DNA from 4 places in the Arthrobacter sp. FW306-06-A genome. Region 2 is predicted to be linked to each of the others. Evidence: riboswitches for the same ligand, from Rfam matches in the RefSeq annotation. Region 2 holds a riboswitch; each other region holds the start of a gene.
What was found. Region 2 has a riboswitch for S-adenosylmethionine ahead of metX (homoserine O-acetyltransferase MetX). Riboswitches for the same ligand answer to the same signal wherever they lie in the genome.
Positions count from the first base shown of each region.

Region 1: linked by a shared signal. The riboswitch ahead of LFT49_RS19185 (DUF1737 domain-containing protein) and the one ahead of metX (homoserine O-acetyltransferase MetX) in region 2 are both predicted to bind S-adenosylmethionine.
Region 3: linked by a shared signal. The riboswitch ahead of LFT49_RS13585 (aminotransferase class V-fold PLP-dependent enzyme) and the one ahead of metX (homoserine O-acetyltransferase MetX) in region 2 are both predicted to bind S-adenosylmethionine.
Region 4: linked by a shared signal. The riboswitch ahead of LFT49_RS03335 (cobalamin-independent methionine synthase II family protein) and the one ahead of metX (homoserine O-acetyltransferase MetX) in region 2 are both predicted to bind S-adenosylmethionine.

Region 1 is NZ_CP084552.1:4,088,725-4,095,762, reverse strand. It holds gene LFT49_RS19205 (UDP-N-acetylglucosamine 1-carboxyvinyltransferase) at 1-811, shown strand, start outside; gene LFT49_RS19200 (glutamate--cysteine ligase 2) at 880-2,106, shown strand; gene LFT49_RS19195 (O-succinylhomoserine sulfhydrylase) at 2,232-3,440, opposite strand; gene LFT49_RS19190 (rhodanese-like domain-containing protein) at 3,441-3,851, opposite strand; gene LFT49_RS19185 (DUF1737 domain-containing protein) at 3,848-4,123, opposite strand; SAM riboswitch class IV at 4,137-4,252, opposite strand; gene opgC (OpgC domain-containing protein) at 4,434-6,902, shown strand; gene LFT49_RS19175 (hypothetical protein) at 7,029-7,038, opposite strand, start outside.
Region 2 is NZ_CP084552.1:1,622,276-1,629,313, reverse strand. It holds gene mmsB (3-hydroxyisobutyrate dehydrogenase) at 1-504, opposite strand, end outside; gene LFT49_RS07410 (LysR family transcriptional regulator) at 616-1,548, shown strand; gene LFT49_RS07405 (zinc-dependent alcohol dehydrogenase family protein) at 1,580-2,716, opposite strand; gene LFT49_RS07400 (MFS transporter) at 2,723-4,105, opposite strand; gene metX (homoserine O-acetyltransferase MetX) at 4,346-5,461, opposite strand; SAM riboswitch class IV at 5,474-5,589, opposite strand; gene LFT49_RS07390 (bifunctional o-acetylhomoserine/o-acetylserine sulfhydrylase) at 5,712-7,028, opposite strand.
Region 3 is NZ_CP084552.1:2,906,766-2,913,803, forward strand. It holds gene aroA (3-phosphoshikimate 1-carboxyvinyltransferase) at 1-1,373, shown strand, start outside; gene rsgA (ribosome small subunit-dependent GTPase A) at 1,357-2,472, shown strand; gene hisN (histidinol-phosphatase) at 2,518-3,330, shown strand; SAM riboswitch class IV at 3,482-3,595, shown strand; gene LFT49_RS13585 (aminotransferase class V-fold PLP-dependent enzyme) at 3,633-5,048, shown strand; gene LFT49_RS13590 (class I SAM-dependent methyltransferase) at 5,152-5,910, shown strand; gene LFT49_RS13595 (metal-dependent transcriptional regulator) at 5,960-6,673, shown strand; gene LFT49_RS13600 (fluoride efflux transporter FluC) at 6,681-7,038, shown strand, end outside.
Region 4 is NZ_CP084552.1:667,339-674,376, reverse strand. It holds gene LFT49_RS03360 (hypothetical protein) at 1-701, opposite strand, end outside; gene LFT49_RS03355 (RNA polymerase sigma factor) at 698-1,249, opposite strand; gene LFT49_RS03350 (hypothetical protein) at 1,384-1,623, opposite strand; gene LFT49_RS03345 (adenylosuccinate synthase) at 1,797-3,086, opposite strand; gene LFT49_RS03340 (M14 family zinc carboxypeptidase) at 3,334-4,416, opposite strand; SAM riboswitch class I at 4,633-4,737, shown strand; gene LFT49_RS03335 (cobalamin-independent methionine synthase II family protein) at 4,751-5,959, shown strand; gene LFT49_RS03330 (uracil-DNA glycosylase) at 6,164-6,793, shown strand; gene LFT49_RS03325 (hypothetical protein) at 6,805-6,945, opposite strand.

The DNA of each region.
Region 1 (7,038 bases), 2.1 Mb from region 2:
CACCGTCACCGAGAATGCGATCATGGCGGCGGCGCACCGGCCGGGAACAACCGTGATCCGCAATGCCAGCCCCAACTACATGGTCCAGGACCTCTGCTTCTACCTGCAGATGCTGGGCGTCACCATTGAGGGCGTGGGCACCACCACCCTGAAGATCACCGGCCAGCCCGAGATCGACGCAGAGATCGAATACTTCCCCTCCGAAGACCCCATCGAAGCCATGAGCCTCATCACGGCCGGCATCGTCACCAACTCCGAGGTCACGGTGCGCCGCGTTCCCATCGAGTTCATGGAAATCGAGCTGGCCACCCTGGGCCAAATGGGCCAGAAGCTTGAGATTTCGGGCGAGTACATGGCCCGCAACGGCCGAACCCGCCTGATGGACGTCACCACCAAACCCTCCGAGCTGCGCGCCCCCGAGGACAAGATCCACCCCATGCCCTTCCCCGGGCTGAACATCGACAACCTGCCGTTCTTCGCCGTCATCGCCGCGAACGCCCATGGCCAGACCATGATCCACGACTGGGTCTACGAAAACCGGGCGATCTACCTCACCGAGCTGAACCGGCTCGGCGCCCAGGTACAACTCCTGGACCCGCACCGGATCTACGTCAACGGGCCCACCAAGTGGCGTGCCGCCGAGGTTGGCTGCCCGCCAGCACTCCGCCCGGCGGCCTGCCTGCTGCTGGCGATGCTGGCAGCACGCGGCGTGTCCGAACTGCGGAACATCTACGTGATCGAGCGCGGATACGAAGACCTGGCGGAGCGTTTGAACACCATCGGTGCCAAGGTGGAGTACTTCCAGGACTAGGCATTCACGGTTCGTCATGAACCGCGTGTGACAGTTCCAATATCCCTGCACTGCCGCAAAATGTTCGTATGCGTACGTTCGGCGTAGAGGAAGAACTCCTGATCGTTGATCCGGAGTCCGGGGAACCGCTTGCGCTGGCTGACGCCCTCCTTGCCGGCCACCGCGTTGCGGCGGACGATCTTCCCGTGGAACCGGACACGCATCACGCCGGGAACCACGGCGATTACGACGACGAGATGGGCCTGAGTGCCGAGCTGAAGCTTGAGCAGATCGAGACCCAGACCCGGCCATGCGTGGATCACGGCAGCCTCCTGGAACAGATCCGCGCCGGCCGTGCCCTGGCGGACCAGGCGGCCCGGAAACACGGTGCCAGGGTGGCGGCCCTTGCCACCTCGCCGGTGGCATCCCCCAGCCATACCACCCCGGATCCGCGCTACGCCAGGATGCTGGAACGCTTCGGCCTCACTGCACAGGAGCAGCTGACCTGCGGCTTCCACGTCCACACCTACATCGAATCGCCGGAGGAAGGCGTGGCGGTCCTGGACCGCATCCGGGACAAGCTGGCGGTCCTGACGGCGCTGAGCGCCAATTCACCCTTCTGGAACGGGGTGCCTACCGGGTTCGAAAGCTACCGGACCCAGGCCTGGAACCGGTGGCCGACGGCAGGGCCGGCAGGCATCTACGGCACCTACCCCGCCTACCGGAGGGTGGTGACGCGGCTGCTGGATACCGGGGTCATGTTGGACGAGGGGATGCTGTACTTTGATGCCCGCCTGTCCCGCAACCACCCCACCGTTGAGGTGAGGGTGGCGGATGTATGCCTGCGGGCCGAGGACGCAGCCCTTATTGCCGTGCTGGTCCGGGCGCTGGTGGAATCTGCCAGCAGGGAGTGGCGGGATGACGTTGATCCCACACCCGTTCCCACAGTTCTTTTGCGAATGGCCTCCTGGCAGGCCAGCAGCGAGGGGCTCAGCGGCGAGCTCCTGGATTTTGGCAACTTCCGTCCGGCCCCCGCTGCGGATGTGGCCCGTGCGCTGGTGGATTACCTGGCCCCCGTCCTGCAGGAGCAGGGCGAGCTGGCTTTGGCCCGGCAGGGTGTGGAGGAGATCATCGCCCGCGGAACAGGGGCCGCCGAACAACGCCGCGCCCGGGACAAGGCCCTTGCCGGTCCGCCGCCTGAGGACATGGGGTTTGGCGCCGTGGTGCGCCAGGCCGTGCAGGTGACCATGCGCGGAGCGCTGGATCTCGGAGACGTGGAGGACACACCGGAACTGCTGCGGGTCCGCCAGGCCTGACCCGCCGCGGCGCGCGGGTCCGCGATGCGCAGTTTCCTCTTCGACGCGGTGTTTCCTTCCCGCGGCCCACATTCGGGCCGCGCCGGGGAATATGCGCCGCGGGAACACCGAAGCGCGTCGAATACCTAGATCTGCTTCAGCGCCTGCTCCAGGTCGCGGATGAGGTCCTCCGCATCCTCCAGTCCCACGGAGAGGCGGACCACGCCGTCGCTCAGACCAATGGCCGCTCGTCCTTCCGGGCCCATGGCGCGGTGCGTGGTGGTGGCGGGATGCGTGATCAGCGACTTGGAATCGCCCAGGTTGTTGGAGATGTCGATGATCCGCAGCCCGTCCAGCAGGGCGAAGGCGGCTTCCTTGCCGGAGCGTCCGCCCGACGGGGCAAGCTCCAGGGTCAGGACGGTGCCGCCTGCGCTCATCTGCTTCGCCGCCAGCCCGTACTGCGGGTGCGATTTCAGCAGCGGATACTTCACCCAGCTCACGGCCGGCTGCTCCTCCAGCCACTCGGCAAGCCGGAAGGCCGTGGCGGAGGAGTGGTTGACGCGCAGCCCCATGGTTTCCAGGCCCTTGGTCAGGACCCAGGCGTTGAACGGGGACAGGGCGGGGCCGGTGTGGCGCATCAGCTGCTTTACGGGGCCGTCAATGAACTCCTTGGTGCCCAGGATGGCACCGCCCATCACCCGGCCCTGGCCATCGATGTGCTTGGTGCCGGAGTAGACGATGACGTCCGCGCCCAGGTCACCGCAGCGCTGCAGCAGGGGAGTGGCAAAGACGTTGTCCGCCACCACGGTGGCCCCGGCCGCGTGCGCCAGGTCGCTGACCGCGGCGATGTCCACGATTTCCTGCATCGGGTTGGACGGGGACTCGAAGAAGACAGCCGTGGTGGGTTTGGAGAGCGCCTCGCGCCACTGATCCAGGTCAGGGCCGTCGACGAACACCGTCTCCACGCCCCACCGGGGCAGGATCTCGTTTAGGACCACGAAGCAGGAACCGAACAGCGAGCGGGCGGCCACCACGCGGTCGCCGGCTGCCAGCAGGGCACCCAGGGCGGTGAATACCGCGGACATGCCCGACGCCGTCGCAAAACATGCTTCGGTGCCTTCGAGCAGCCGGAGCCGTTCCTGGAACGTGGCCACGGACGGGTTGCCGTAGCGGGAGTAGACAAAGCGCTCGTCTTCGCCGGTGAAGGCGCGTTCAGCAGCGGCTGCGGATTCGTAGACGAAGCCGGAGTTGAGGAAGATGGCCTCCGACGTTTCCTGGAAGTTGCTGCGGTCCAGCCCGCCGCGGACGGCCTGGGTGTCGGGGTTCCAGCCGGGGGCGTCGTGGTTGAAGCTCACTTAGTTCTTTCCGAGGTTGGTGGGCAGGCCGCGGTTTTTCCAGCCATTGACGGTCCGTTCGCCGAAGCGGTCGGGATCGCCCTCGAAGCCCTCGAGGACGCTGTAGGCGGTGAAACCCGCCTGGGTGGCGGCGGTGGCCGCGGCGACGGAGCGCTTGCCGGAGCGGCACAGGAACACCAGTTCCGTGCCCGGGTCCTCCGGCGCCTGGTCCGTCAGATCCTTAATGAAGTCGGGGTTGGGGATGCCGCCGGGGAAGGTCCACTGGATGAAGAGTGGGTCGTTGTCCGTGGCCTTGGTGTCCGGGATGCCGATGTGGGCCCATTCGCCCTCGGTACGGACGTCCACCAGGACGGCGCCCTGCTCCAGCTTGGCCCAGGCTTCCTGCGGCGTCAGGTCTCCGGCGTAGCTCATGCGTGGCCCTCGCCGTCAAACTCGCCGTCGAACTCGCCCTCAAGCTCGTCAACGGCCGTTGCAACGGCGGCGTCTGCCGAGGCGATCGCGGCCGGAAGGACGATGGCCTGCGCCACGATGACGGTGGTGCCGTTAAAGGTTGCTGCGGGGCTGCCGTGCAGCACGTAACCGTCTGCGAGTGCAGCGGAGATCCGCTCGCAGAACTCACGGTTGTCCGCGCCGGTAATCAGGCGGTAGGACAGTCTTTCCTCAGGGGCGGGTGCGTCGGACACGACGGATCTCCTTCTTTCACGCTTGCAGCTCGAATCGGTCGATATGCCGAGTATTCACCTGAGGCACCCCGCCGCGAAAGGGAGGGTTGCCGACCGGCCAGTCAGGGCTTCACACCGGTACTCATTACTCCCCAAAAACGTAACACCTGCGCTCCCAAGCCGCACCGCCGCCGTCGTCATGTTCCGTAATTCACCGGACGGCCAGGCGACACGCAAGGGCCGGCCGCCGGATAAAGTTCTTACCGGGGCACCGCCCCGTCGCCTAAGCAACGGGCAGCAGAGCAATGAGTACCGGGGGGTCCTTGTCAGCATGCGCGCAATCACATCGCATCACCGCGCCACCAGCCACGTAAACCGTCCGCGCTCTGTGGCTGCCTTTCTAGCGGCCATCGTCATCGCCTTCCTGGCCGTGCTGGCGCCGGCAGGTCCGGCGCAGGCGGCGCAGGCTGCACCGGACAGCGGCAAGCCGTGGCTGGGTGCGGTGCTCGAGTGGGGCGAGGATACCGCTGCAGGCTTCAGTGACCGGCTGGGCGCCACCCCTGCTGTCTTTGGCCACGACATCACCCTTCCGTTCCGTGATTCCGAACGGAACGACATCGACGGCTTCCTGCAGCAGGCCGCAGCCAAAGGTGCCCACGCCCTGCTCACGGTGAAGCCCTCGGTGCCGCTGGACCAGCTCGGCACTGCAGAAGCTGAAGCCTTCGCGCAGCAGGTGCACACTCTCACATCCGGGTTCAAGGGCCAGCTGCTGATCCGGTTCGCCCCTGACATGAACACAAGCTGGGTGGGTTGGGGCCAGCAGCCCGCCGAGTACCGCCAGGCTTTCCAGGAGGTGTCCAGGGCATTCAAGAAGTACGACGGCGGCCGGGCCGCCATGGTGTGGGCGCCTTACCTGGGCAAGGACTACCCCTTTGACCGGAGCCGGAATGCGCCGCAGCCAGGAAGTGAGGGGTTCGCGCTCCTGGACACCAACGGGGACGGGGCCTGGACCGGAGGCGACAACGCCTACGCACCCTACTACCCGGGTGACGACGCCGTGGACTGGGTGGGCCTGGCCGCCTACCACGACGACACCGCCGGCGGGGCCGCCGTCAACACTTTGCCGCGGGCCGGTGAGCTTGAGGAGATGCTGACAGCCTCGGGAAGCGAAAACTTCTACGCCACCTACTCGGAGGGGCGCAGGAAGCCTTTCCTCCTGCAGACCGCGGCGTTCTACAGCCCTTCAACCGGCGGCGCGCCCGAAGCCGGCATTAAAACCGGCTGGTGGGACCAGGTGGTGGGAACTGCCACCTCTCCGGAGTTCGCACGCACGGCCGCCGTCGTATGGGACGAACGCACCAGCACCAGGGACACCGGCGTGGCGAGCATCAGCTGGCTGCTCACCGGAAACCCGGACATTGCCAAGGCCGCGGGGGACAGGCTGAAGGCCTCCCCGATGGTGACCGGCCCTGTCACCGATCAGGCACCCACCGGCACTTATGTCCGCGCCAACACCCTGTCCGGGCCTGCTGCCTGGACTGTTGCCGCCGCCATGGTCATCCTCCTGGTGGCCCTGTGGCAGGTTCCGCGCAGGATCAATGCAGCCACAGCCTGGAGCTACCAGGATCCTTCCACCAGGGACTCGCGCGTTGACCTGCTGCGCGGAATGGCCATCGTCTTCGTGGTGGTCAACCACCTGGGCATGGCCTCGCTGTTCCAGTTGCTCACGCAGGAGGCCGTGGGCTTCGTGTCAGGCGCAGAGCTGTTCGTCCTCTTCTCCGGACTGGTGGTGGGCATGGTGTACGGGCCCAAGGCAAAGGAGGACTTCGGCCGGGTTGTGGACCTCACGTCACGCCGCGCAGGCAAGCTCTACCTGACGGCGCTCGCCGTGCTGATCGGGGTCTTCCTGCTGTCCCTGCTCCCGTTCTTCCACGCCGAGGCGCTCACAACCTTCGTGGACCAGGGAACCGGCGGCGCCGGGCACAACGGTGCCGGCCGGACCTACGACCTCTATGCGGGCATGTCGTCCTTGTTCCAGTTCCCCGTGCCGCCCCAGGTGCTGCCGGCCATCGTGCTGCTGCAGTTTGGGCCCTGGCAATTCAACGTCATGGGCCTCTACGTGGTGCTCTTGCTGGTCAGCCCGCTGATCCTGGCCGCATTGAACCGCGGAAAGGCCGTCTGGATGCTGGCCGCGACCCTTGCAGTGTATGCAGTTGGTGCCGTGACCAGGTTCCGGGTCCTGCCGTCGCAGTTCGAGGACTCCTTCCCCCTGCTGGTGTGGCAGGTGCTGTTCGTGCTGGGGCTGGTTGCCGGCTATCACCGCCGTGCCGTCGTTGCCTGGCTGTCGAGGCATACGTGGGTGGTGGTTGCCTGCACCGCGGCCGCGTTCGCGCTGGCTTTCCTGTCCTGGGGCAATCCCTACCTGGCGAACAACTACGACGTCCGCATGGCGCTCATGCCGGACGGCGTATACCGCGCCATGTATGACGCCCTCTTCGGCCGCACGTACCTGGCTCCCGGCCGCCTGCTTAATGTCATGGTCCTGGTGGTGGCGGCCTACGCATTCCTCAGCGCTTATTGGAAGCCGGTGCAGCGGGCGCTGGGCTGGTTCCTGATTCCACTGGGCCGGGCCACGCTGTACGTGTTCATCATGCATGTGCTGCTGATCGCCGTCGTAGCCAATATTCCGGCGTTGCAGCAGCAGAGTATCTTCCTCAACACCGCGGCCTATGCCGTGGTCCTGGGACTGCTGTGGGTGATGGTGCGCACCAGGTTCCTCTTCCGGATCATCCCTACCTAGCCCAGGTGGGGACGCGCTCCTCAACCTTGGCCGCGGCTGCTTCAGGGCATGAAAAATGCCGTGGCACCGGAGTGCCACAGCATGTGTTCGTGCGCCCAAGGGGTGCCCAAAGGCGGGCCGGGGAAGCTAGACAAGC
Region 2 (7,038 bases):
CTGCCCCGTGGTGGGGCCGCCCGTGGGGATGATGTTGCCGGACATGGGGCCGATGTAGCCGGCAGCGTCCTTGACGGCGCCTTCTTCCCCGCCCACCATGAACGTCAGGGTTCCAGCCTCGGCCCCGCTCATTCCGCCGGACACCGGCGCGTCCACGAACCGGAAACCGGCGGCAGCAGCGGCGTCGTGCAGTTCCTGGGCAGAGGCGATGTCGATGGTGGAGGAGTCGATGAGCAGCGTGCGCGTATCCGCGTGCGCCAGCACCCCGTCCGCGCCGAGATACACCGCGCGGGCGTGCTCGCCCTTGGGGAGCATGGTGAACACGGCGTCCGCGCCATCCACGGCTTCGGCGATGCTGCCGGCCCGCTTGACGCCGCCCGCTGCAGCCGCATCCAGGGCTGCGGGGTTGAGGTCAAAGCCGCGGACGTCATGCCCCGCCTTCACCAGGTTCACCGACATGTGGCCGCCCATGTTGCCCAGGCCAACCCAACCGATAACTGCCATGCGTAAGCTCCTTTGCTTTCATTCCGGCGCTTCTGCCGGCATGCCTGTGTCACCCATCACACCGTGTTAGGGTGCAATCAAGGGGAAAAATCACAGACACTCTGTGCATTGATGCACATCAACGGAAGGTCCAACGTGGACGCCAGACGGCTGCCGAGCCCCGACGACCTGCTTATCCTTTTGACGGTTGCACGCCTGGGCCGTTTCAATGCCGTGGCCGAGAGCCTGGGGACCACCCACACCACGATTTCGCGCCGGATCCTCGCGCTGGACAAGCAGCTGGGCGGCCGCACGCTGGAGCGCAGCCCACACGGCTGGGAACTGACGCAGCTCGGTGCTGCCGCGGTGGACGCGGCGGAGGCGATCGAGAGTACACTCGGCTCCCTGTCGGGCCTGATCAGCCAGGACAATAGCGCCCTTGCGGGCCTGGTCCGCGTGGCCACCACCGACGCAGTGGGAGCGGTGTTCGTCACTCCATCGCTGGTGCGGCTCCAGCAGCAGAACCCGCAACTGAACATCGAAATGCTCAGCGCCACCCGGAAAGTCAGCCAGAACCGGTCAGGGGTAGACCTGGAGATCGTGGTGGGCCGGGCCGACGTCAGCACCGCACAGACCATTTTCCTGAGCAACTACTACCTGCGCCTCTACGCCAGCGCCGACTATGCAGGGCGGCACGGCCTCCCGGAAACGCTCGACGACGTGGGGCAGCACGCGTTTGTCTCGTACGTCGAGTCTGCGCTCCAGGTGGCGGAACTGGGCCCCCGCTGGTCATCGCAGCTGCCGATGCCCCGGACAAGCTTCCAGGCCACCAGCGTATTCGCACAGGTGGAGGCCGTTCGGCAGGGCGCCGGCATCGGGCTGCTGCCCAACTTCATGGTGGCGGACCGGGAAGATTTCGTTCCAGTCCTGCCTGCGGATTTCGAACGCCAGCTCCCTATCTGGGCCGTGGCCCGCCCGGAGTCGCTTCGGTCGGCCCGGGTGCAGGCGGTGATCGCGGCCCTCAAGGAGGAGCTGAAGGAGCGGGCCGGACTGCTGGCAGGCTGAGGCTGGCCCAGCCGTAGGGGCAAACGACGGGTCAGGCCTGGAAGAGCCGCCGCACCACCTTCCCGGCGGCGAGTGCATCAAGCCCCTCGTTGATCTCGCTCAGTGGCCGCGTGTCGGTGTGCAGCAGCTCAACCGGCAGCTTGCCCTCCCGCCAGTACCCCAGGTACCTCGGGATGTCGCGGGCGGGAACGGCATCACCCATATAGGAGCCCAGCAGGCGCTTGCCGGCGCCGGCGAACTGGAGGGCCGGAACGGTCAACTCGGCGGACGGGTGTGGAAGGCCCACCGAGACCACTGCCCCGCCCCGGGTCACCCGTTCCAGGCAGGACGCGATCACGCCTGCCGAGCCCACCGCCTCGACGGCAACATCCACTCCGTCGCCGGACGCTTCCTGAATGAGGCGCCCCGCGTCGTCCGGCGTACCCACCGCGGTGGCACCGGCGTCACGGGCCAGCTGGTGTTTGCCCTGGTTCGGATCAATGGCAATCACGCTGGCAGCTCCGGCCAGGCGTGCCGCCATGACCGCGGAGAGCCCCACCGCCCCCAGGCCGAAAACTGCCACGGACTGGCCGGGACTGACCTCGGCGGTGTTGAACACCGCGCCCATTCCGGTGAGCACGGCGCAACCAAACATCGCGGCGACCGTGTCCGGGACGTCGTCGTCAATCACCACCACTGATTCCCGCGCAACCACTGCGTAGTCCGCAAACGCCGAGACGCCCAGGTGATGGTTGATGCGCTTCCCTTCCGGCGTCCGCAACAGGGCAGGCCCGTGCAGCAGGTCTCCTGAGCCGTTGACCTCCGCTGCCCGGTGGCAAAGCGCGGGCCGGCCGGCCAGGCAGGCCCGGCAGTGGCCACAGCTGGGCACGAACACCAGCACCACGTGGTCGCCCACGGAGATGTCTCCTACGCCCTGGCCCACGGACACCACGCGCCCCACCGCCTCGTGGCCCAGGGCCATGGGGAGTGGCCGGACCCGTGAGCCGTCCACCACCGAGAGGTCCGAATGGCAGAGGCTCGAATAGGTGATGGCAACACCAAGCTCACCGGTGCGGGGCTCCGGCTGCTCGAGTTCCTCCACGACCAGTGGCCGGGCGTCGGCGAAGCTGCTTTTACCAGAGGCGTTTCCAGTGGCGGGGACGGTGGCGTACAGGACGGCGGCTTTCATGGGGCCCTACTTCTTGCTGGCGGCCAGCAGGTCGGCGGTGCCCTTGGCGTCGGCTGCGTCCACGTCATGCAGCGAGACGCCGCGGGTTTCCTTCAGGAAGAAGACCGCGACGGCGGTAATGGCGCAGGCGATGAGCAGGTAGACGGCCACGGGGACCGAGGACTTGTAGGTGCCCAAAAGCGAGGCGGCGATGATCGGGGCCAGGGAGCCGGCCACGATCGACGTCACCTGGTAGCCCAGGGAGACGCCCGAGTAACGCATCCGGGTGGGGAACATCTCCGCCATGATGGCAGGCTGCCCAGCGTACATGAAGGCGTGGAACACCAGGCCGATCATGATGGCCGCCAGGATAATGAAGTCGTTCTTCGTGTCCATCATGGGGAACGCGAAGAAGCCCCAGGTGGCGCCCATAATGGCGCCGGCCATGTAGACGGGCTTGCGGCCGAACCGGTCCGAGAGCTTGCCGACCATGGGCACCACGGCAAAGTGCAGGGCGTGGGCCAGGAGCAGCAGCAGGAGGATGCGCGTGGTGTCGGCCTGGACCACGGTCTTCAGGTAGGTGATGGAGAACGTCACCACCAGGTAGTACAGGATGTTCTCCGCAAAGCGCAGGCCCATGGCGGTGAAGACGCCGCGCGGGTAGCGGCGGAAGACCTCGGCCACGCCGTAGCCCTTGTGGCCGGCGTCCACTTCCTTACGCGCTTCAAGGAAGATGGGGGCGTCGTTGACCTTGGTCCGGATGTAGTAGCCGATCAGCACGATCACCGCGGACAGCCAGAAGGCAACACGCCAGCCCCACCCGAGGAAGGCTTCCTGGGTCAGGGTGGAGGACAGGATGAACAGCACGGCCGTGGCGAGGAGGTTGCCCAGGGGCACCGCGGACTGCGGCCAGCTGGCCCAGAACCCGCGGGACTTACTGGGGCTGTGTTCCGCCACGAGGAGGACGGCGCCGCCCCATTCCCCGCCGACGGCGAATCCTTGGGCAAACCGGAGGATGACCAGCAGCGCGGGAGCCCAGTAGCCGATCTGCCCGAACGTGGGCAGGCAGCCCATGAGGAAGGTGGAGACGCCCACCAGGATGATGCTGAGCTGCAGCAGTTGCTTGCGGCCGAACTTATCGCCGAAGTGGCCGAACACGATGCCGCCGATGGGACGGGCCACGAAACCGACGGCGTAGGTGAGGAAGGCGGCGATGATGCCATCCAGTTCTGTCCCGGCGTTGGGGAAGAAGGCTTTCCCGAACACCAGGGTGGCTGCGGATGCGTAGAGGAAGAACTCGTACCACTCCACGACGGTGCCGGCCATGGAGGCCGTCACCACTTTCTTCAGGCCTGATGCCTTGACGTCGGTTTCCTCGGTGCGCCTTGCGGCGGAGCGTTCCGTACTCAATGCGAACTCCTTCGGCGTCGTCGTCGACACCACGGGGACAGTCGATGGCAGCCGGATGTGATGTACACCACGAAAACCGGCTTCGATGAGTATGGTCTGCTTGCCGGTGCAACCTCAACGACCATTAGTGCAGAAGGCATCTGCAGGAATGCACACTGCTGGAGGTTTCCTTGGAGCTGGCTGAACCTCGGAGGCTTTGACCAGGAACGTGTGGACCAAAACTGCCTGGTCCAGGAGTGCCTAGACCAGGAAGCTGCCCCGCAGCTGCGCCCCCAGTTGGCCTATCTCGGTGAGGAACCCGTCGTGGCCGATGGGTGCCTGGATGACGTGGACGTCCACCTCGCCGGGCAGCGCCTGCGCCAGTTCCCGGGACTGGGACGGGAAGTAGAGTCGGTCGGAGTCGACGGCGGCCACGAAGAAGCGTGCAGTAGCACCGGCCAGGGTTTCGGCCAGGGTTCCCCGTCCGCGGCAGACGTCGTGGCTCATCAACGCTTCGGTCAGGGCGATGTAGCTGTTGGCGTCAAAGCGCTTCACGAGCTTGTTGCCCTGGTGGTCCAGGTAGCTTTCCACCTGGTAGCGGCCACGGGCTGCCAGTACTTCCCCCTGAAGGGGCGACTCGGATGCCTGGGCCGCCCGGCCGAAGCGGCCTTCCAGTTCGGCGGCGGACCGGTAGGTGATGTGGGCGATGCGCCGGGCAAGGGCCAGGCCCTCTTCAGGACAGGGACCGCCGTAGTAGTCGCCGCCGTTGAAGTTTGGATCCTGCCGAATGGCCAGGGTCTGGGCCTGGGCAAAGGCGATTTGTTCTGCCGTGCTCGCAGCCCCCACGGCGATGACGGCACAGCGCTGCACCCTTTCCGGGTAGGTCACTGCCCATTCCAGCGCCCGGGCGCCGCCCATGGAGCCGCCAAGAACCGCGAACCAGCTCTTGATCCCCAACTGGTCCGCCAGCCGGGCCTCCGCCACGGTGCTGTCCCGCAGCGTGACCAGGGGGAAGCGGGAACCCCAGGGCGATCCGTCGGGGGCGGGCGATGAGGGGCCGGTGGAGCCGTAGCAGCCGCCCACAATGTTGATGGACACCACGAAGAAACGGTCCGTGTCCACGGGGGCACCGGGCCCGGCCAGCTGCTCCCACCAGCCTTCCTCGTCGGTGTCTCCGCGGGTTACGTGAGTGCTGCCCGTGAGCGCGTGCTCGATCAGGATGGCGTTGCTGGCGTCTGCGTTGAGGGTGCCCCAGGTTTCGTAGGCCAGCGTAACGTCGGGCAGGTATCCCCCGGCCTCGAGCTCCAGTTCCCCAATGGAGGCGTAGCGGACGATTCCGTGTTCGGGGATGGTGGTTGGGGCGACGGAAACCGTCATGGCAAGACCTCTTCTACGCGCTTGCCCGCCGTCAATTGACCGGCAGGCCAGGTCCTCACCCGGGGCACCCCACCGCGGAAGGAGGGTTGCCGGCCAGCAAGCCGGGGCTGTCGCTGGCACTCATGACCTGGATCGAGTGTACGAAACACCACCCGGTCCAAGCCAAGAGTGTGACTGGTTGTGACTTCCCGACTTGCTGCCTGCCCTGCCCTGCCGCCTAAGTGGCGCCCCGGCGTCGTACTTTAGGCTTCTAGGCGTCCTTCGCAGCCCTGAAGCCTGCTTCAAGGTCGGCGAGGATGTCGTCGATGTGTTCCAGGCCCACGGAAAGCCTGACAAGTCCCGGGTGCACCCCGGCCACCACCTGCTGCTCCGGCGAGAGCTGGCTGTGGGTGGTCGACGCCGGGTGGATGACCAGGGAGCGCACGTCGCCGATGTTGGCCACATGGGAGTGCAATTCCAAAGCGTCGACGAAGCGTTTGCCCGCCTCCGCTCCGCCGGCCAGGTTGAAGGCGACGACGGCGCCCGTCCCCTTGGGCCCATACTTGCGGCCACGCTCGTACCAGGGGCTGGACGGCAGCCCGGCGTAGGCGACCGATTCGACGTCGTCCCTTGCTTCAAGCCACCGCGCAACCTCCGCCGCGTTTGCAACATGGCGCTCCACCCGCAGGCTCAATGTCTCCAGGCCCTGGGAAATCAGGAAGGCGTTGAACGGCGAAACCGCCGAGCCCAGGTCCCGCAGGAGCTGGACCCGCGCCTTGAGGATGTAGGAGAGATTGGCACCGAGCGCTCCATCGGCTCCCAGGTCGCGGGCGTAGACCAATCCGTTGTACGTGGGATCCGGGGTGTTGAAGCCGGGGAACCGTTCCGGGTCCTTGCTGAAATCGAACTTGCCGGAATCGACGATCACGCCGGCGATGGCTGTGCCGTGGCCGCCCAGGTACTTGGTGGCCGAGTGGATCACGATGTCCGCTCCCCACTCCAGCGGCCGGATCAGGTACGGCGTCGAGAGGGTGTTGTCCACGATGAGGGGCACGCCGGCCTGGTGGGCGACTTCGGAGATGCCCTCGATGTCCAGGACGTCCTGGCGCGGGTTGGAGACCACTTCACCGAAGAAAAGCTTGGTGTTGGGCCGGACGGCGTTGCGCCACTGGTCCAGGTTGTCGGGGTCGTCCACGAACGTGACGGAGATGCCGAATTTTTTCAGGGTGTGGGCGAAAAGGTTGTAGGTGCCGCCGTAGAGGCTGGGGCTGGCTACGATGTGGTCGCCGGCCTCCGCAATGTTCAGGACCGCGAACGTTTCGGCGGCCTGGCCGGAACTCAGCAGCAGCGCGGCCAGGCCGCCTTCAAGGCTGGCAATCCGCTGTTCGACGGCGTCCTGCGTCGGGTTGCCGATGCGGGTGTAGATGGGCGCCAGTTCGGAGAGTGCAAAGCGGTTGGCTGCGCTCTCGGCCGTTGGGAAAACAAAGGACGTGGTTTGGTAGATGGGCAGGGCACGGGCTCCCGTTGCACTGTCCACTTCCTGGCCGGCGTGGATCTGGCGGGTTTCGAAGGACCAAGCGTTGGACATCCAAATCTCC
Region 3 (7,038 bases), 1.3 Mb from region 2:
CCACCCGGGACGGGTCCGGAACACCTGTCGAGCACTGGGCCGCACCCTTTGCGTCCCGGCCCGTCGATGCCACCGTGACGGTTCCGGGATCAAAGTCCCTGACCAACAGGTACTTGGTCCTGGCCGCCTTGGCGGACGGCCCGTCCCGGCTGCGCGCACCCCTGCACTCCAGGGATTCGGCACTGATGGTCGATGCGCTCCGGCAGCTGGGCGCCACTATCACGGAAGTGCCGGGGGACGGCGACTTTGGCCCTGACCTGGAAGTGGTTCAGCTGCCGGCAGCGGCTGAGGCGTCCCCGACCAGGATCGACTGCGGGCTGGCGGGCACGGTCATGCGGTTCGTTCCACCGCTGGCGGCGCTCCGCAACGGAACCAGCGTCTTCGACGGCGACCCGCACGCCCGGAAGCGCCCCATGGGAACCATCATCGAGGCGCTTAAGGCCCTCGGTGTGGCCGTTGCCTCCGAAGACGGCTCCGCTCCGTCGTCGCTCCCGTTCGTGGTGGAAGGCAAGGGCGCGGTGCGGGGCGGCCATCTGGTGATCGACGCCAGCGCGTCGTCCCAGTTCGTCTCCGCCCTCCTCCTGGTGGGGGCGAGGTTCGACGAGGGCCTGCACCTGGAGCACGTGGGAAAGCCGGTGCCGAGCCTGGACCACATCAACATGACCGTGGCTGTCCTGCGCGGCGCCGGCGTGTCCGTGGACGACTCCGTTCCCAACCACTGGGTGGTGGCACCCGGGCCAATCCGTGCCTTCGACCAGCGGATCGAACAGGACCTTTCCAACGCCGGACCGTTCCTGGCGGCCGCCCTGGCCTCGAAGGGAACAGTTCGGATTCCCAACTGGCCGGCGGATACCCAGCAGGTGGGAGACCTGTGGCGCGAGATTCTCGTGAAAATGGGCGCACACGTCACCCTGTCCGACGGCGTCCTGACTGTCACCGGCGGCCCGGAGATCAAGGGCGGCGACTTCGCGGACACCAGCGAGCTTGCCCCCACCGTCGCAGCCCTGTGCGCGCTGGCCACGGGCCCATCCCGGCTCACCGGGATCGCCCACCTGCGCGGACACGAGACGGACAGGCTCGCTGCATTGGTGGCGGAAATCAACCGGCTCGGCGGGGACGCAGAGGAAACCAGCGACGGCCTGGTGATCCGGCCCGCCGCGCTGCACGCCGGCGTCGTCCGCAGCTACGCGGACCATCGAATGGCCACCGCAGGCGCCATCCTGGGCCTGGCAGTGGAGGGCGTACAGGTGGAGGACATCGCCACCACCGCCAAAACCATGCCCGATTTCCCCCAGCTGTGGACAGGCATGCTGGCCCAGGACGCCGCTGCGGCATCCGGACCGGAGGAGCCCAGCGGTGGCACGGCGCACTGACTCCTGGGACGAGTCCGACGTCCGTATCAGGCCCAACAAGAAGGGCTCCAGGCCCCGCACCAAGGACCGTCCCAGCCACGACGATGCGGTCACCGGACGGATCATCACGGTGGACCGGGGGCGGTACACCGCAGTCGTGGGTGAGGACTCGAACAACGAACGCGTGGTCATTGCGGCACGCGCCCGCGAACTTCGCCGCTCGCCGGTGGTTGCCGGCGACTTCGTCTCGCTCGTGGGGGACGTCTCCGGGGCACCGGACACGCTGGCGCGCCTGGTGAAGATCCAGGACCGCAAAACGCTCCTGCGGCGCAGCGCCGACGACACGGATCCAATCGAACGTGCCGTGGTGGCCAACGCGGACCAGCTGGTGATCGTGGTGGCGGCCGCCAATCCGGAGCCGCGGACCGGATTCATCGACCGTGCCTTGGTGGCTGCGTACGACGCCGGTATCGAGCCGATCCTGCTGGTCACCAAGGCCGACGTCAAGGATCCAGCGGAACTGCTGTCCAACTACACCCACCTGGATTTCCCGGTGATCATCAGCCGAACCGCTGACGCCCAGGCCTCCGGGATCGACGCGCGCTCCGACGACGGCCTCTCGGCCCGGCTGGACAGCACCGCGGTGGCAGCCCTCCGCGCCCACCTGGGCGGCAAGGTCACCGTCATGCTCGGGCACTCAGGCGTGGGCAAGTCCACCATGGTGAACGCGCTTACTGGGGCCGAGCGGGCCACCGGCGGAGTGAACGCCGTGACGGGACGGGGCCGGCACACGTCGTCCTCTGCCCTGGCGCTGCGCCTCGCGGACGCTCCGGCCGGCAGCTGGATCATTGATACTCCGGGCATCCGGTCCTTCGGCCTCGCCCACGTGGACCCCGACCGGATCCTGCGCTCCTTCCCCGACCTCTCCCCCGGCATCGAGAACTGCGAACGGGGCTGCAAGCACACGGCAATTGCAGTGAACTGCGGCCTCGACGACTGGGTGGCGGGCGGACACGCAGGTCCCACCGGTCCCGCCCGGTTGGCGTCGCTGCGGCGGCTGCTCGGCACGGATCCAAGGTTGGAAGCACAGGAAACCAAGGAGCTCGGCAGCGTCAACTGACGCGTTCTCCCCGGCAGAAGCGTGCGCAGACTGTAGTTTGGAACCATGATCCAACCCGCTTCGAGCTACAACGATGACCTGCGCCTGGCACATGTCCTGGCCGACTCCGTGGATGACCAGACCATGAGCCGCTTCAAGGCCCTGGACCTCCACGTCGAGACCAAGCCGGACCTGACGCCGGTCACCGATGCGGACAAGGCCGCCGAAGAAGCCATCCGCGGCCAGCTCTCGCGTTCCCGCCCCCGGGACGCGGTCCTGGGCGAGGAGTTCGGCAGCACGGGACACGGGTCGCGGCGCTGGATCATCGACCCCATTGACGGGACCAAGAACTTCGTCCGCGGCGTTCCGGTCTGGGCTACCCTTATCGCCCTCGTCGACGAGGGCGAGCCGGTGGTGGGCGTGGTCAGCGCCCCGGCCCTGGGCAAGCGCTGGTGGGCGGCGAAGGGTATGGGCGCATACATGGGCAGGTCCCTGGCAGCTGCCACCCGGCTCCGCGTCTCCAACGTCTCGACACTATCGGACGCCTCCCTCTCTTACTCCAGCCTCACGGGCTGGAAGGAACGGGGAAACCTTGACGAGTTCCTGGGCCTCACCGAGGACGTGTGGCGGACCCGTGCCTTTGGCGATTTCTGGTCGTACTGCATGGTGGCGGAGGGCTCCGTGGACATCGCCTGCGAACCGGAACTGAACCTCTACGACATGGCCGCCCTTGTGCCGATCGTCGTGGAGGCCGGCGGCCGTTTCACGTCGCTGGAAGGCGAGGACGGCCCCTTCGGCGGGAACGCGCTGGCCACCAACTCGATCCTGCACTCAGAGGTATTGCACCGCCTGAACCCTTATTTGGACGATTTGCTGTAACGGTTGGCTTTTCCCCGAAAAAACGAATAAAGCAGCGGCGGACACCTCCCGATGGGGGTGTCCGCCGCCGTTTATTCGAATCGCGTAACAAACCGCTTAACAATCGCTGCGGGTTCAGTCCTGTCAGCCGCATGTCCTACGCTTTTATCCAGGTCACGAGTGCCAGCGCTAAACCCCGGTTTGCTGGCCGGCAACCCTCCATTCGCGGTGGGGTGCCCCGGGTGACGACCAGGCCGGTCCGGAGCGGATGCGGCAAGCGCGGATTCCACTATGCCGGAGTCCTGTATTCAAGTGAGGTCTCTGTGACAACTGCCACCGTCTCCCCCCAGCCCGTCAGCACCGAAGCGGCAGTTGCTGAACGGCATGCCGTTGCCGGCCGGCCCCTCGCGGCAGTCACCGGAGCCGAGATCCAGGCGCCGCTGATCACCGGCGGCCACGTGCGGTACGCAAACCTGGATTACGGCGCCTCGGCCCCTGCACTCTCCGTGGTGTCCGCCTACCTGAACGAAATCCTGCCCTACTACGCCAGCGTCCACCGGGGGGCAGGATACGCCTCCCAGATCAGCACCTCTGTCTACGAGAACGCGCGCACCATCGTCCGCGATTTCGTCGGCGGACGCCCGGACGACTCGGTCATTTTCACCCGCAACACCACCGACTCGCTGAACCTCCTGGCAGGTTGCCTCCCGGTCACCCATGGCCGCCCTGACGGCGATGTCCTCTACCTGGACATCGAACACCACGCGAACCTGCTGCCGTGGCAGGGCGTGCCGCACCGCAGCATCGTGGCCGCGGAGACGATCACCGGCACCCTCGACGCCGTCCGCGCGGAGCTGGAGCAGGGCGGGGTCAGCCTGCTGGCCGTCACCGGCGCTTCAAACGTCACCGGCGAGATCCTTCCCATCCGCGCCCTGGCCGCGCTGGCCCACCAGCACGGCGCACGGATCGTGGTGGATGCGGCCCAGCTGGCACCGCACCGCCGGGTGGACATCAGCACGGATGACATCGACTACATCGCGTTTTCCGGCCACAAGCTTTACGCACCGTTCGGCGCCGGCGTCCTGGTGGGACGGCCTGACTGGCTGGACGCGGGCGTCCCGCACCTTGCCGGCGGCGGCGCGGTCAAGGAAGCAAGGCTCGACGGCGTCAGCTGGGCCAGCGGCCCGGCCCGCCATGAGGGGGGCTCGCCGAACGTCCTCGGAGCCGCCACGCTGGCCCGCGCCACCCAGGTCATTGCTGAGCTCGACCAGGACCGGTGGCACGCCCACAAAGCCGCGATCCGCTCCTTCCTGGTGGAGGGCCTGCAGGACATCGACGGCGTTACCGTGCACCAGATCTTCAAGGACAGCAACCCGGAAACGGACACCATCGGCGTGGTTAACTTCTCCGTGGAGGGCTACGACGCGGGGCTGGTGGCCGCCTATCTCGCCGCCGAGCACGGCGTGGGCCTGCGCGATGGACGCTTCTGCGCCCATCCCCTGCTGAAGCGCCTTGGCCTGCCGTCCGGTTCGCTCCGCGCAAGTTTTGGCGTCGGCTCACGGCTGGAGGATGCCGAACGCCTCCTCGCCGGTATCCGTGCGCTGCGCAGCAACGGGCTGGGGTGGGACTACGTGGTGGACGCCGGGCGCTGGGTCCCCGCCAACGACTTCCGCACCTACCCGCACTGGGCGCCCAACACGCCGGGAACGGCCGGCGCGGCCCCCTGCATCGACGACTGAGCAGCTGCAGCAAAGAGGGTGCCCCTTGGGGCACCAGCCGGTGACCGTCCGTGCGGTACATTCGAGAGACGTCCACATCGGCAGCACACGAAGGAGGCCACGCTTGGTTCGGGGTGGCCCCAGGCTCGATCACGGGCGGCGCCGGGAGCTTGGCCAGAGCTTCCAGGACGGCGGCGGGCACTACCACCGCGTCCGCCCCGGATATCCGGAAGACTCGGTCCGCTGGCTGGTGCCCACCAGCGCCCATGAGGCACTGGACGTCGGCGCGGGTACCGGAAAGTTCACCTCCTTGCTGCTGGACCTGGGCCTGGACGTCACCGCCGTCGACCCCTCCGCGGACATGCTCGCCCAGCTGAAGACCCACTGCCCGGGCGCCGCAGCTGTGGTGGGCTCCGCCGAGGTGACCGGCCTTCCCACCGCCAGCTTCGACGTCGTAACCGTTGCCCAGGCGTGGCACTGGTGCGACCCGCTGGCCGCAAGTACCGAACTCGCCCGGGTGCTGCGCCCGCATGGAACCCTGGGCCTGGTATGGAACCAGCTGGACACCTCCGTGCCCTGGGTACACCGCCTTTCCCGGATCATGCACGCAGGTGACGTGTACCGGCCTGGCCACAAACCCGTCGTGGGGCCTGAATTCCAAGGTCTCGAGGGACACGTCAGCCACTGGCAGGACACTGTGACGACCACGGACCTGATGGAGCTCACCAAGTCACGCAGCTACTACCTGCGCGCCAACGAGGCAACGAGGGCCAAGGTCTTGGCCAACCTGGACTGGTACCTGCACGAGCACCTTGCCTACGCCCCGGACCAGCAGATCCACCTTCCCTACCTCACGCTCGCCTGGCGCGCGGTCAAGGCATGACCAGTGCAGCGGACTCTGCCGCCGCGGCCCAACCGGTAGGCTTGAACCTGTGAAGACCAGCGCGCCCTCCTCCTCGATCGAGGACTACGTCAAGGTCATCTATTCGTTCACGGAATGGCAGGACAAGCCCATCACGTCCTCGCAGCTGGCACAGCGGCTGGGCGTGGCCAATTCCTCGGTTTCGGAGATGGTCCGCAAGCTCAAGGACCAGGGCCTGGTGGACCATAAGCCGTACAGCGCCGTCACCCTCACCGAGGCCGGCCTGCGGCTGGCCCTGGCCATGGTCCGCCGCCACCGGCTGATCGAGACCTACCTTGTCCAGCGCCTTGGCTACAGCTGGGACGAGGTCCACGATGAAGCTGAACAGCTGGAGCACGCGGTCTCGGACACGTTCATTGAACGCGTCGCGGCGAAGCTCGGGGACCCTAAGCGGGACCCGCACGGCGACCCCATCCCCACCGCCGACGGCCAGGTACTGATGCCGCGCGCCCACCTGCTCGCCGAACTGGACGAAGGCCACAGCGGCCGGATCACCCGGATCAGCGATGACAACCCAGAGCTGCTGCGGTACCTCGCCGCCCAGGACATTGACCTCGATGCCGAGGTGGAGGTGGTGGGACGGCGCCCGTTTGGCGGCCCCATGGTGGTGCGGATCGGCAGTTCGGGCACGCCCCGGGACTACGACCTGGCCGATGAAATCGCCTCAGCGCTGTGGGTCTCCAGCGACACCCCGCACCCTGGCTGCGTCCTGGGCGGATCCTGACGTGGCGATGCCCAACGGCTCGGCGTGGCTGGCCGTGGCCGCCGGCGGGCTGATCGGCAGCGAACTGCGGTACGGGCTGGGGCTGGCATTCCCGGACGCACCCGGCTCCCTCCCCTGGGCCACGCTGGCCATCAACATCAGCGGCAGTTTCGTCCTGGCGGCCCTGACCACAGTCTGGATGGCCCGCCCGCACACGGCATTCTGGCTGCGGGCAGCGGTGGGACCCGGCCTGCTGGGCTCCTTCACCACCTTCTCGGCAGTCATCTACGCCTCGGACCAGCTGGCGCGCGCCTCCGCCCACCCGGTATGGATCACCTATCTGGGCCTGTCCCTGGTCCTCGGCCTGGCGGCCGCCGGCGCCGGGT
Region 4 (7,038 bases), 950 kb from region 2:
CCATTGTCCTGTGCAGCTGCCCCGGACGCACCCTTATCCCCGGTCGCACCGCACTTCGCTGTACCTGTTTCGGATTCATGCCTTACCGGGCCGGTGCATGGCGGGAGGTTGGTGCGGCCGGACAGGCCTGCGTGGCCCCGCAGGAGGCGTGACGCCAAATTTGCGGCGTCGGCAGGCCCGGCAGGAGCAGCGGAAGAAGCCGTCTCCCCGTCTGTCGCCATTTTGGGGGCACCGTGACCCGCGCCGGCGGCCCCGGCACCGTCCCCAGTGGCTGACGCGTCAGCGGCGGGCCGGCTCCACGGAACCCACTCCTCCAGCACTTGCTCCATGCTGCTGCCGTCCGGGGTGGTGGTGCCGGCAGCAACTCCGCCAACACCGAGTCCCATCCCGGCAACCAGTACCAGACCGAGCGCCGTGGGGCGATGGCGGCGACGGCGGCGGGCGAGTTCGTCGTGCCGCTGGTCACGGGGCTGCTCGTGCGGCAGCTCAGCAGTCGGCTCATCCGAATCAGGCACTTCAGCCGTTGGCGGCACACCCGCAGCAAGCAAGGCGGCCAGCTCCCCGGTGGGCGCGGGGACGGGCAGCGATGCCATGGTGCCGAGCGAGAGCAGCACGTCACGAAGTTCCGCGTCCTGGCCGCAGCCTGCGTCCTGAAGCACGTCGTCCACAAGGATGGCGAGGTTATCCGAGGCGGATGTCATGGCGTGAGATACTCCTTAACTGCCTTAAGTTCCCGGAGTTTGAGCAAGGCGCGCCGCTGCAGTTGTTTTACCGCTCCGGCGCTCTTATCCATGGCTTCCGCCGTCTGTTCTATCGAAAGGCCGCCCACCAGCCGAAGCGACAGCACTTCCCGCTGGTCCTGGGGCAGTCCGTCCAGCAGCCCAAGGACTTCCCGGGGCGAGATGCGCTGCAGGGCTTCATTCTCCGCAGAGGTATCTTCGCGCTGATCGAGTTCGGGCTCGAAAGACAGCTTGACTGGAGTCCGGCTTTGGCGGCGGTAGTCATCCACCATCCGGGCGTGGGCAACGGAGAAGATGAACGTACGCAGCCCGGCTTCTCCTCCGTGGACGGTGTTGAGCCTGGGCAGCACCGAAAGGAATACTTCCTGCATGGCGGCCTCCGGATCCTCGACTCCCCGGGCCGTGAGATAGCCCAGTACCTGTGATGCGTATGTCTTGTAGACGAGGCTGAAGGCAGCGGTCCCGGAAACTGGCTGGTCCGGAGCCTCGTCTGTCTGTGCATCGGTCACTGACGTAGTGCTTTCCGTCAAAGAGGGTGTTGGCAAGGCAAGCGCTCAGTACATCCGGAACGCTGGCCCCACTCTACCCTTCGGTAACCACCCCGCCAGAACCGCCACGGCCCCGTGGACGGGCCAGTGCGGGGTCACGCCGGGGGAAGCTGCACGTGGGGAAAGACAAAAGAGCCGGTCTGGAACGTGATGGGGGACAGGTTCCAGACCGGCACTTCATAGGGGTAATCGCCGACGCTGCCGGGAGGGTTACGCGTTTTCAAAAAAAATTCCTCGTAGGGTCCCGAGACCGCGATCACTCCCCCGTCAGCAGCCAAGAGCCGGAACCGGAAGAACAAATCAGCATCAATGAATGCTTCGAATTTTCCAGCCATGACGGTCCTTCCTTGGGCACCAGGGGGTATTACCGAGTGTGGCTTCCCCACCATCGGCCTCACAAGACCGGCCGCGTTAAGCCTGTGTAAATTGCTTCCCCACGCCAAAGCCAACGGCAGGCCACCTGCAAAGGTGGCCTGCCGCCGTCGTTATCCTGCGCTCTAAGCGCGGATTAGTCGTTGATGAGGTCGTTCACCACGATGGTCTGGTCCCGGTCCGGGCCCACGCCGATGGCGGAGAAGCGGGTGCCGGAGAGCTTCTCCAGCGCCAGCACGTAGTTCCGGGCGTTCTCCGGCAGGTCCGCAAGGGTGCGGGCGCCGGTGATGTCCTCGGTCCAACCGTCGAAGTACTCGAAGATGGGCTTGGCGTGGTGGAACTCGGTCTGCGTCATGGGCATCTCATCGTGCCGAACGCCGTCCACGTCGTAGGCCACGCACACGGGGATCTGTTCGATGCCGGTGAGCACGTCCAGCTTGGTCACGAAGTAATCCGTGAAACCGTTCACGCGCGAGGCGTGGCGGGCCAGCACGGCGTCGTACCAGCCGCAGCGGCGCGGGCGCCCGGTGTTGACGCCGAATTCGCCGCCGGTCTTCTGCAGGTACATGCCCATCTCGTCGAAGAGTTCCGTGGGGAAAGGTCCGGCGCCAACGCGGGTGGTGTAGGCCTTGATGATGCCGATGGAGCGCGAAATCCGGGTGGGCCCGATGCCGGAGCCCACCGACGCGCCGCCGGCCGTGGGGTTGGAGGAGGTCACGAACGGGTAGGTGCCGTGGTCCACGTCCAGGAAGGTGGCCTGGCCGCCCTCCATCAACACCACTTTGCCCTCATCCAGGGCGGAGTTCAGGACCAGGGTGCTGTCGATGACCAGAGGGCGGAGCCGCTCGGCATAGGACAGGAAGTACTCCACGATCTCGTCCACCACCACGCTGCGGCGGTTGTAGACCTTGACCAGGAGCTCGTTCTTCTGCCGCAGCGAGCCTTCCACCTTCTGGCGGAGGATGGATTCGTCGAAGACGTCCTGGACGCGGATGCCCAGCCGGGCCACCTTGTCCATGTAGGCGGGGCCGATGCCGCGGCCGGTGGTTCCGATGGCACGCTTGCCGAGGAAGCGTTCGGTCACCTTGTCCAGGACCTGGTGGTACGGGGCCACGAGGTGGGCATTGGCGGAGACGCGCAGTTTGGAGGTGTCTGCACCGCGGGCCTGCAGGCCGTCGATTTCCTGGAAGAGGGCCTCGAGGTTCACTACGCAGCCGTTGCCGATGATGGGAACGGCATTGGGGCTGAGGATGCCTGCCGGCAGCAGCTTGAGTTCGTACTTTTCACCGCCCACGACGACGGTGTGCCCGGCGTTGTTGCCGCCGTTGGGCTTGACGACGTAGTCAACACGGCCGCCCAGCAGGTCGGTGGCCTTGCCTTTTCCTTCGTCGCCCCACTGGGCTCCTACGATCACAATTGCTGGCATGGGATCCTCCCCCATTCGTTCGGGCTGCCGGGTTACCACGAGGTGGCGGGCCATGCAGCACCGTTCATGAGAATGCCCCGAACATACCGGCCTTCACACAGCCGCAGCACGGCACGGCGAAGGAAGAGTTCCGGGGCTCTTACCACCCAAGTTTAGCCGATGGGGCACTTGGTCCTTCGTTGGCCCCGCCGCGGCCCGTCATGCGGGAAGGGCCGCGGCGGGCCTGGTCAGAACCGCCGCCGCGCTGCTATTCGTCCTCAGCCTCCCCGGCGGCCCGGGACGTCTGCTCGGCGAGGGTGTCCCAGAAGGAAATGTCGGCGTCGGCAATCGAACCGTCAGCAATGGCGGCGGCGGTGGACGTCAGCGTGGTGACCGTCTGCTTGATCAGATAGCCGTTGCTGCGCTGGCCCAGTGCGTAGCCGTCCAGGTAGTGGTCGGACATGCCGCGCATCTCGAAGAGCAAGGTGGCAATGCCGTATTCCACGGAGATGCCGTTGCGGCTGATGGTTTCGGCGCTGCCGCCCTGGTATTTGCCCAGGTGGCCCCAACCGGTGGAGTCGACGTTGTTGAAGACCACGGCGCCCAACTGCTTGGACTTTTCGACGACGGCCGGGTCGGCGTTGGGGGTGGTGGGGTACAGGATGGAGCCGGAAACCAGCTTGCCGTCGCGCTCCGCCCGGGTGCCCTGGTGGTGCAGGTCGATCATGTAGTCGATCCGGTACTTGCGCATCACGTTGTTGTGCAGCGCCTGGGTCTCCGGCTGGATCTTGGCCACGTGGTCGCGGTTCAGGTCCACGCCCTCGGCGTTGTAGCGGGTGAGGTGCCGGTCCCCCTTGGCGAGGTAGTTGTCCAGGGAGAAGTTCACGTCCCCCATGGCGCCGTCCGCGTTGAGCATGGGCACCACCAGGATGTTCGCGCCTTTGAGGATGTCCGCCGACTTGCCGGTGCCCAGGTGCTTGATGAGCTCCATGGCGCCCTCGGTGGTGAGCTGTTCGTTGCCGTGCTGCTGGGTCAGGTAAAGGATGGTGGGCTTGGCCGGGTCCGAGATGTACTTGACCAGGTGGATGTCACGGCCCTTGACGGTCTGGCCGATGACTTCCAGTTCCATGGCGGGCTGGCGGGCGTCCTGGTCCTTCAGGAAGGAAACCATCTGGTCATAGGTGGCCAGTTTTGTTGTGGTGATCTGGCCGTTGCCGTCATAGCTGGGGCCCTCGCCCACTGCATTTGCCAGCGGGGCCGGTCCCGCCACGACGGCGAGCGCCAGAACGCCGGAAAGGGCAAGGTTCCGAAGGTTTGCCAGGGGTTTGTTCACGGTGCATGACCTCTTCATTGAGTGCGGTGGTTCTTTGGGTCGAGTGGGTGGCAGCCGCCATGTCCCTCATTCGGCTGTGACAAGAAGCCAACCAAGCTGGACATAATCTGTCAATACGCTGGACGAAACCTGTAAGGATGCAAACGGGAGTGCAGGAGTAAAAGAAGGCCTGCCTGGCGCGACACAAAGTGGACCGGACTTGCCCGCGTGGAGCGTCTCGATTTAAGTGGGAGGGAACCATCCGGAGCGGCCGAGAGACCTGGCTCGATGACGCCGCAGCAACCCCGGTCCGGCAGGATTCCTGCCGGCCGAAGGTGCTACTGCCAGGACCGATGGAAAGGAAGATTCCAGCATGTCACTGAACACCGACCACATCCGCGTCACCCACGCCGGTTCCCTGCCCCGCACCCCGGAACTCATCGCGGCGAACGCCGCCAAGGAAGCCGATGGCATCACCCCGGAATTCCTCCAACTGCTTGAGGCCTCCGTGGTGGACGTGGTGCAGCGCCAGAAGGACCTAGGCATCGACATCCCCAACGACGGCGAATACGGACACGCCATGTCCAGTTCCGTGGATTACGGTGCTTGGTGGAACTACTCCTTCGCACGCCTCGGCGGCCTGGAGCCCACCAATGTGGACCGCTGGGCCGAAGCCGGGGTCCGCCGCTCGTCACCCGGCCATGTGGTCCTGACGTCCTTCCCCGACCGCCGGGATCGGCAGGCGTTCAACGAGGCGTACAACGATCCTTCCTCCGGCATCCTCACCCACCGCAAGAGCGTCGCCCAGCCCAAGATCGCCGGGCCCCTGACCTACACCGGCCAGGATCTGGTGGCATCGGATATCAGGAACTTGAAGACCGGGCTCGCCGCCGCAGGCCTCTCAGACGGTTTCGTGGCGTCCCTCTCCCCCGGCTCCTGCGCCAGGGTAGCCAACGAGTACTACAAGTCCGACGAGGAACTCGTCTACGCCTGCGCCGACGCCATGCGGGAGGAATACAAGGCGATCATCGACGCCGGGCTCACCGTGCAGCTTGATGACCCGTCCCTGGCCGAGAGCTGGGACCAGATCAACCCCGAGCCCTCCTTGGAGGACTATCTGAAGTTCATCCAACTGCGCATCGAGGCCACCAACTGGGCCCTCCGGGATCTCCCCCAGGAACAGATCCGGCTGCACGTCTGCTGGGGATCCTGGCATGGCCCGCACACCACGGACATCCCCTTCGCGGACATTATCGGCTCCGTGCTGCAGGTCAACGCCGGGGCGTACTCCTTCGAGGCCGCCAACGTGCGCCATGAACACGAATGGCGGGTCTGGGAGGACACCAAGCTGCCCGAGGGCAAGGTCATCATTCCGGGCGTCGTGTCGCATGCCACCAACGTGGTGGAGCACCCTGACCTGGTGGCGGACCGCATCGTGCGTTTCGCCGACGTGGTGGGCCGGGAGAACGTCATTGCCTCTACCGACTGCGGCCTGGGCGGCCGGGTGCACCCGCAGATCGCCTTCGCCAAGCTGGAAGCGCTGGGCGAGGGCGCCCGTCGGGCCACCAACCGGCTCTGGTAATCCGCTTGCCATCCGGGGCGCCGGCTGTTCCTTCCATCACCGGAAAGGGGCGGCCGGCGTTTCGCTTCCCGGGTCTTGCTAAACTGGGGAAGGCCGGCGAGGTCCGGCCCACCCCAACCAACCGCTGCTGATGCGTTTGCGCTTGCCCGCGCCCTCATCTGCCGGCGGCAGCAACGCCAATCCCCGCAGGAGAACCAGCACTTCATGACAGCCCTGGCCCCCGAAACATTCCACGAACAGCTCATGAGCCGCCGCTACGAACCCAGCGTTGCAGCCGTCAACGAACTCTGCGATTCCCTGCGGGAGACCAAACCAGGAACCGTGGTCCCCTACGTCGACCCCATGCACGACGTTGAGGAATGCCGCATCATCAGCCTCTACTCCAACATCGGCGAGGCGGATCCGTCCGGCTTCATCACCGCCGGCGACCAGGACGCCGCAACCCGGATGCTGGGCATCCAGTGGAAGCTGGGCCTGCGCCCCGAGTTCGTGATGCCTTGGAACGTCCACCCCTGGCACGTTCCCGGCGAAGCCAACGGGAAGTTCACCCCGGACCAGGTCCAGGCCGGCCTCAAGCCCCTGCTGAAGTTCCTGGCCTTGGTCCCCCGCGCATCGGTCATCGTGGCGCACGGCACCGAAGCCAACCGCCTGGCCAACCTGCTGCTGAAGACCGAGGTTCCCCTGCTGTGGCGCCGCGGCCTGAAGACCTACAAGGTCCGCTCGCTAAGCGGCCGCGCGTTCGCCGGTTCCCCTGCACGCCAGGAGGAGTTCCTCGAGGACATGCGGACGGCGTATGCAGACGCCATGGCCCGGACCGGCATCGCGAAGCCCTGAATCGTCGGCGCTCAGCCTGTGGCGTCGGAGTCGGTAAACGAAATTCCCGGTGCCGATTCGTCTTCGGCTTCAACCCAGGTGGTGAAGTCGGCGTACGACATCCAGGAGTAGTAGTCACAGAACCTGAGACACGCTTTTTCCTGCTTTCCCACGCTTCGCGCAGCTCCTCCTTTCTTCCTCTAGCCCTTTGATTCTTTTAACCGAAATCAGGGACGGCGCATTCCAGTCCAGGGACGACGGCGGGC